2 regions of the Dickeya ananatis genome follow, and region 2 is predicted to be linked to the other one. Evidence: predicted binding sites of a transcription regulator. Region 2 holds the regulator's gene; the other holds the start of a gene.

Region 1 (3,429 bases), 2.0 Mb from region 2:
TGACCGACCAGGCGCTGAAATTGCTGGATACCCATCCGATTGACGAACTTCTGCCCCAGGAAATGCGCCACGGATTGATCAGCCTGCCAGATGCGTTACGCACCCTGCACCGCCCACCACCGGATGTAAAGCTGGCGGAATTGGAGCAAGGGAAACACCCGGCACAACAACGTCTGGTCATGGAAGAGCTGTTGGCGCACCACCTGAGTATGCTGGCGGTGCGCGCGGGTGCACAACGCCACCGGGCGCTGGCGCTGGATACCAAAGACGACCTGAAGCAACAACTGCTGGCCGCGCTGCCGTTCAGCCCTACCGGCGCGCAACAACGGGTCGTGGCAGAAATCGAACAGGATATGAATCAGCCATTTCCGATGATGCGTCTGGTGCAGGGCGATGTCGGCTCCGGTAAAACACTGGTCGCGGCGTTGGCGGCGTTGCGGGCCATCGCTCACGGCAAACAGGTGGCGTTGATGGCCCCAACGGAATTGCTGGCTGAGCAACATGCCACCAACTTCCGTCGCTGGTTTGAGCCACTGGGTATTGAAGTGGGCTGGCTCGCAGGCAAGCAAAAGGGTAAAGCGCGGCAGGCCCAGCAGGAGGCTATCGCCAGCGGACAGGTTTCCATGGTGATCGGCACCCATGCTATTTTTCAGCAACAGGTTCAGTTCAGCGGTCTGGCGTTGGTGATTATCGACGAACAGCACCGATTTGGTGTGCATCAGCGGCTGGCGTTGTGGGAAAAAGGCGAAGAGCAGGGCTTCCACCCTCACCAGTTGATCATGACTGCCACACCGATTCCCCGCACACTGGCGATGACCGCTTATGCCGACCTGGATACCTCGGTCATCGATGAGCTGCCACCGGGCCGCACACCGGTAACCACCGTCGCCATTCCCGACACTCGCCGCGCCGACATCATTGAGCGGGTACGCCATGCCTGTCTGCAAGAGGGGCGGCAGGCATACTGGGTTTGTACCCTGATTGAAGAATCCGAACTATTGGAAGCGCAAGCGGCTGAAGCGACCTGCCAGGAGCTAAAAGCCGCGTTACCTGACCTCACGGTTGGTCTGGTGCATGGCCGGATGAAAGCAAAAGAAAAACAGGCCGTCATGGAGGCATTCAAAGCCAATCAACTGCATTTGTTGGTTGCTACGACCGTGATTGAGGTGGGTGTAGATGTGCCGAACGCCAGCCTGATGATTATCGAAAACCCGGAGCGACTGGGGCTGGCGCAATTGCATCAATTACGTGGCCGCGTCGGCCGTGGGGCCATCGCCTCCCACTGCGTGTTACTGTACAAATCACCACTGAGTAAAACCGCGCAAATGCGGCTTCAGGTTCTGCGCGACAGCAACGATGGCTTCGTCATCGCCCAGCGCGATCTGGAAATTCGCGGGCCCGGCGAACTGCTCGGCACCCGTCAGACCGGTAACGCCGCTTTCAAAGTGGCAGATTTACTGCGCGATCAGGCACTGATTCCGCAAGTCCAACGAGTCTCGCGCCATATCCATGAGCACTACCCGGAACATGCCAGAGCACTGATCGAGCGCTGGCTGCCAGAACGCACCCGTTATACCAACGCCTGATAACGTAGAAAGCGTTTTTATTGCGTTGCCCTCATCCCGTTGTTGTTACCCCTATCCTTAATAAAAGGATTGTGCCCCAGTTGAGTTTATCTGTTTGCGGCGATGATTCCCGGCGATAAGTAAATCCCATCCCGCAATCGATTGCTTTTACAGGGCAGATGATTAAAATGCGTTTTTTGCCGTTCAGGAGCGCCCCGCTATCATGAGTCTTTCCACCACCGAGCTACCCCAGACTGACGCCGTTACCCCGGCAAACAGCGAGCTGATTTACCGTCTGGAGGACCGGCCTCCTTTACCGCAGACGTTATTCGCCGCCTGCCAGCACCTGTTGGCGATGTTTGTTGCGGTCATCACCCCGGCGTTACTGATTTGTCAGGCGTTGGGCCTGCCAGCGCAAGATACGCAGCACATCATCAGCATGTCGCTGTTCGCTTCCGGTCTGGCTTCTATTTTGCAAATCAAAACCTGGGGACCGGTCGGCTCCGGCTTGTTGTCCATTCAGGGGACCAGCTTCAACTTTGTTACCCCGCTGATTATGGGCGGTATGGCGCTGAAAAACGGTGGCGCGGATGTACCGACGATGATGGCGGCGCTCTTCGGCACGCTGATGGTAGCCTCTTGCACCGAAATTCTGCTGTCACGCGTTTTGCACCTGGCTCGCCGCATTATTACACCGCTGGTTTCCGGTATCGTCGTGATGATCATCGGCCTGTCGCTGATTCAGGTTGGCCTGACATCAATCGGCGGTGGTTTTGCTGCCATGAGTAACCACACGTTTGGGGCACCGAAGAACCTGCTGCTGGCAGCCATCGTTCTGGTGGTGATTATCATCCTGAACCGCCAGCGTAACCCTTATTTGCGCGTGGCATCACTGGTTATCGCAATGGCTGTCGGCTATCTGGCAGCCTGGCTAATGGGTATGCTGCCGGAAAGCACTGGCACATCCAGCCACTCGCTGATTAACGTCCCCACCCCGTTGTACTATGGCCTTGGTTTTGACTGGAATCTGTTGATCCCGCTGATGCTGGTATTCATGGTGACCTCGCTGGAAACCATCGGTGATATCACCGCCACTTCCGACGTCTCCGAGCAGCCGGTCAGCGGCCCGCTCTACATGAAGCGCCTGAAGGGCGGCGTACTGGCTAACGGCCTGAACTCTTGCCTGTCTGCCGTGTTCAATACCTTCCCCAACTCCTGCTTTGGGCAGAACAATGGCGTGATTCAACTGACCGGGGTTGCCAGTCGCTATGTCGGTTTCGTTGTGGCATTGATGCTGATCGTACTAGGCCTGTTCCCGGCGGTGAGCGGTTTTGTGCAGCATATTCCCGAGCCGGTACTGGGCGGCGCAACTATCGTCATGTTCGGTACTATCGCCGCGTCTGGGGTACGAATTGTCTCCCGCGAGCCGCTTAATCGTCGCGCTATTATGATTATCGCGCTGTCGCTGGCTGTTGGCTTGGGTGTCTCCCAGCAGCCATTGATTTTGCAGTTCGCACCAGACTGGTTGAAAACCCTGCTGTCATCAGGCATTGCTGCGGGCGGTATCACAGCAATCGTGTTGAATCTGGTGTTCCCTCACGAAAAAGAGTAACGCGCGCTTCCAGAAATTTTTCCTCTTACGTGATAATAAGGGCCGATGGCGGTATACCCTAAATAATTCGAGTTTCAGGACAAAACGTGTTGCGTTTTGAACAACGCAACGCGTTGGCCCTTCAGGGCAAGGCTCATTGAGCCTTGTAACGCGGCAAGGGAAGGAATCCCGATGAGCTTACTCAGGTAAGTGATTCGGGTGACTGAACGCAGCCAACGCACCTGTAACTTGAAGTATGACGGGTATAACATC
Region 2 (3,429 bases):
AGCAGAATGGTGACATCCAAATCCTGACAGCGCTGCTGCGCCAATGCCTGTTGCTCGCGGGAGATAGTCACACCGGTTACGCTAACACCGTAATGGCGGGCGGCAAATTCAGCCAGACCGCCCCAGCCGCAGCCGATATCCAGCAGTGTCATCCCGCGGCGTAACTGCAATTTCTCGCAAATGAGGCGCAGCTTATCTTGTTGTGCCTGCTCCAGGGTTTCGGCTTGTTTCCAGTAACCACAGGAGTACTGCATGTACGGGTCTAGCATCAGGCTAAAAAGATCATTACCGAGGTCGTAATGCTCCTTACCCACAATCCATGCCCGCCGACGCGATTGCAGATTGGTCAGGCGCGCCATCAGTATCCGTAGCGTATCCTGCCAACGCTGGGGCAGTTGCTTCTCCAGCCCGGCGCGTATCGCACGGTGGAAAAACATGTCCAGCCGTTCACATTCCCACCAGCCATCCATGTAACTTTCGCCCAGACCCAGTGACCCGTCACGCAATATGCGCTTGTACAGTTCAGGGTTTTTGACCTGAATATCAAACGGTCGCGAACCGTTAATGGCGATATCAGCGGCCGATAACATTTCATTAACCAGTTGGAACCAGGGTTGACTGGGGGTACCCAGATCCTCCACATAAGATGAACTCATAACTTCTCCCTACCTTGCCAGATACATGCGTTATACGGGATAAACCAGACAACTATGGCGATGGGGAGGGTATTCGATGTACCCATTCCACACGTCATCGTCTATCCCTGAGAGCCTCAGAGGAAAATAAGAGACAAGCCGACACGAAAGGCGTCTACCCCGGCCGTGACAAACGGTGCAACAGTCATTAGTGGGGTAGAAAAAGTAAGGCGATGCGTACTGCTAAAAGCATCGTCTGATCATGGTTATTGTCGTCAATGACAGTGACAAGTGTATGACTGCTTTAACCCGTCGACAAGATTCATCGGGCTAAAGCAGCACATTGCGTTCTATATTAGGGTGCCAGGGAGGCACGCTTTGGCGCTTTACAGCGCGGTATGGCGGCGGTTGACACACCTGCGAGTGATAACGAAATCGTCTGGCTAATTCATTAACGGCGGTAATCGAGATATGGACCGTCGGCAACAGAACGACGCTCGATCAGCGTCGGGTGGACTTCGATGGTTTGCGCTTCCTCGCGTTTGCTGGTGATGCGGTCAAGCAACATGGAGAATGCCGCTTGTCCCAGTCGTTCCTTAGGCTGATGAATGGTCGTGAGCGCTGGCGTAAAATAGCGGGAGTGGCGCACATTGTCGTAACCGATCACCGAAATATCCTGCGGTACACGCAGGCCCAGTTCATCCGCTGCACAAATCGCCCCCATAGCCATAATATCGCCGCCGCAGAATACCGCCGTCGGTCGCTGTTTTTGCGCCAGAATCTGGTGCATGGCTTTGTAGCCTGATTCGGGTTCAAAGTCACCCTGAACCACCCACTCTTCACGTAGAGGAATATCCGCCTCTTTCAGCGCTTTCAGAAAGCCCAGATAACGCCCGCTGCCAGTATTGCGCCCCTGAGATCCGGGGATGGCGCCGATATCGCGGTGCCCGCGCTCAATCAGATAACGACCGGCCATATACCCACCGGCAAACGCATTATCAACAATGGTATCGGTGAAATCGCTGTGAGCTCCGCCCCAATCCATGACGACCATCGGGATGTGGCGATAATCCGCCAGCATTGACAGCAGTTCAGGCGGGTACTCGGCACACATCACCAGCAGGCCATCAACACGTTTTTGCGCCAGCATGGACAGATAAGCACGCTGTTTATCCTGATTATTGTGAGAGTTACACAGAATCAGCGTATAGCCTCTGGCGTAGCAGCTGTTTTCCACCGCTTCGATAATTTCAGCGAAATAGGGGGCTTCGCTGGAGGTGGCCAGCAGTCCGATGGATTTGGTGTGGTTGACTTTCAGGCTTCGGGCCACCGCACTGGGTGAATAATGCAATTCATCAATAGCTGCGCGTACCGCAGCCTTGGTCTCTTCGGCGACGAAACGTGTTTTATTAATCACGTGTGATACGGTTGTGGTTGAAACGCCTGCGCGTTTTGCCACATCTTTAATCGTTGCCATCTAAAGTGACTCCTGAACTCATCTGTTACAGTCGTGGGTCTGTTACAGCAGTAAATATGTTGTTAATCGTTTGCCTGCGTGAATTTTGCTCCTGCTGGACAACAAGGCAACATTTCAGTAGGAGACATGCCGAGGTGTGTAGCTTGAAGGGAGGGCTGACGCTTCGACCAACGCAGTGTACACGGTAAACTGCGGATTTTGGCCGATTTAGAGCGAAAGGGGAAGAGGCAATTTGTGTTATCTCTGTGACGCAGAAACCGGTTTTTTGACTTCAGTCGGGTCATAATAGACCTATACTTTGTGTGTTTCCCCATCCGCCGGGATACGGTGCTGATTCAGACGTAACGGGATGACGGCGATCATCAGTCACATACAGGAGAATACGATGGATACAAATTTGAAAATGTCACTGTGTAGTACGTTGGTTGCGTTGGCGGTGATCATTGTCTTTGGTTTCACTGCGGTATTGAACTGATAGCAGATCGCCGGTGTAGAAAAAGAAAACAGAAAAGGGGCTAGTGCCCCTTTTCTCGTTATTCATTAGGTCGTTTAGCCGGTGATTATCTGGCGAATCACTGTTAGCGAATGGTCTTCGGTGTCACCACGCGGCGAGCGCCGACATAATGATCCTGCCAGTAATCTTCACTCAATTTACTGATCTTGATATCGGAACCCGATCGCGGTGACTGGATGAAACGGCCATTGCCCAGGTAGACGCCAACGTGGTCGGCAGCGCCGCGGTTGGTGATACGAAAGAACACCAGGTCGCCACTTTCCAGTTCGCTTTTCTTGATGGGAGCCGCGTCACGCAGGTGGAACATCTCATTGGCGGTGCGCGGAATCGGGATTTTTACCACATCTTTATAGGCGTAATACACCAGCCCGCTGCAATCAAAACCTGAATAAGGTGTTGAACCGCCCCAATGATAAGGTTTACCGATTTGGCTCATCAGCTTGTTCATGGCAGTCAATTTAGCGTGCTGATAGCGTTTTTGGTGAGCAGCACTGATGGTCAGCGCCGCTTTATCGTGTTTACCTTTCTTACTTTTACCATGTGAAGATGTGGCCGCTACCTCATCTTCTTCGTCGACCGCCGCTTTACCTTTTTTGTGTGCGCTTTTAGCCACCGCCAGCTCATGGGCTTTGTGGCTGGTTTTAGCTTGCGCCAGCGTCTCTTTCTTTGTTGTTTCTTTTTTTGCCGTTTTAGCTAATACCGCTTTAGTTGCATGAGCACTGTTAGTGGTATGAGTACTGGCAGTATGCGTGCTTTTCTCAGGCTGCGATTTTGTATGAGGGGAATGCGCTACGGCCGCCACC

What was found. The regulator PurR, encoded in region 2, represses purine synthesis genes. The targets are predictions, from matches to a motif close to CANGCAAACGTTTGCNTG.
Region 1: the regulator PurR is predicted to act here: its motif matches at 1,717-1,734, upstream of FGI04_RS18685 (nucleobase:cation symporter-2 family protein).

Annotation. Positions count from the first base shown of each region.
Region 1 is NZ_CP040816.1:4,190,321-4,193,749, forward strand. Features, by position in the region: gene recG (ATP-dependent DNA helicase RecG) at 1-1,586, shown strand, start outside; gene FGI04_RS18685 (nucleobase:cation symporter-2 family protein) at 1,789-3,177, shown strand.
Region 2 is NZ_CP040816.1:1,418,335-1,421,763, forward strand. Features, by position in the region: gene cfa (cyclopropane fatty acyl phospholipid synthase) at 1-656, opposite strand, end outside; gene purR (HTH-type transcriptional repressor PurR) at 1,087-2,112, opposite strand; gene cydH (cytochrome bd-I oxidase subunit CydH) at 2,498-2,587, shown strand; gene FGI04_RS06150 (C40 family peptidase) at 2,691-3,429, opposite strand, start outside.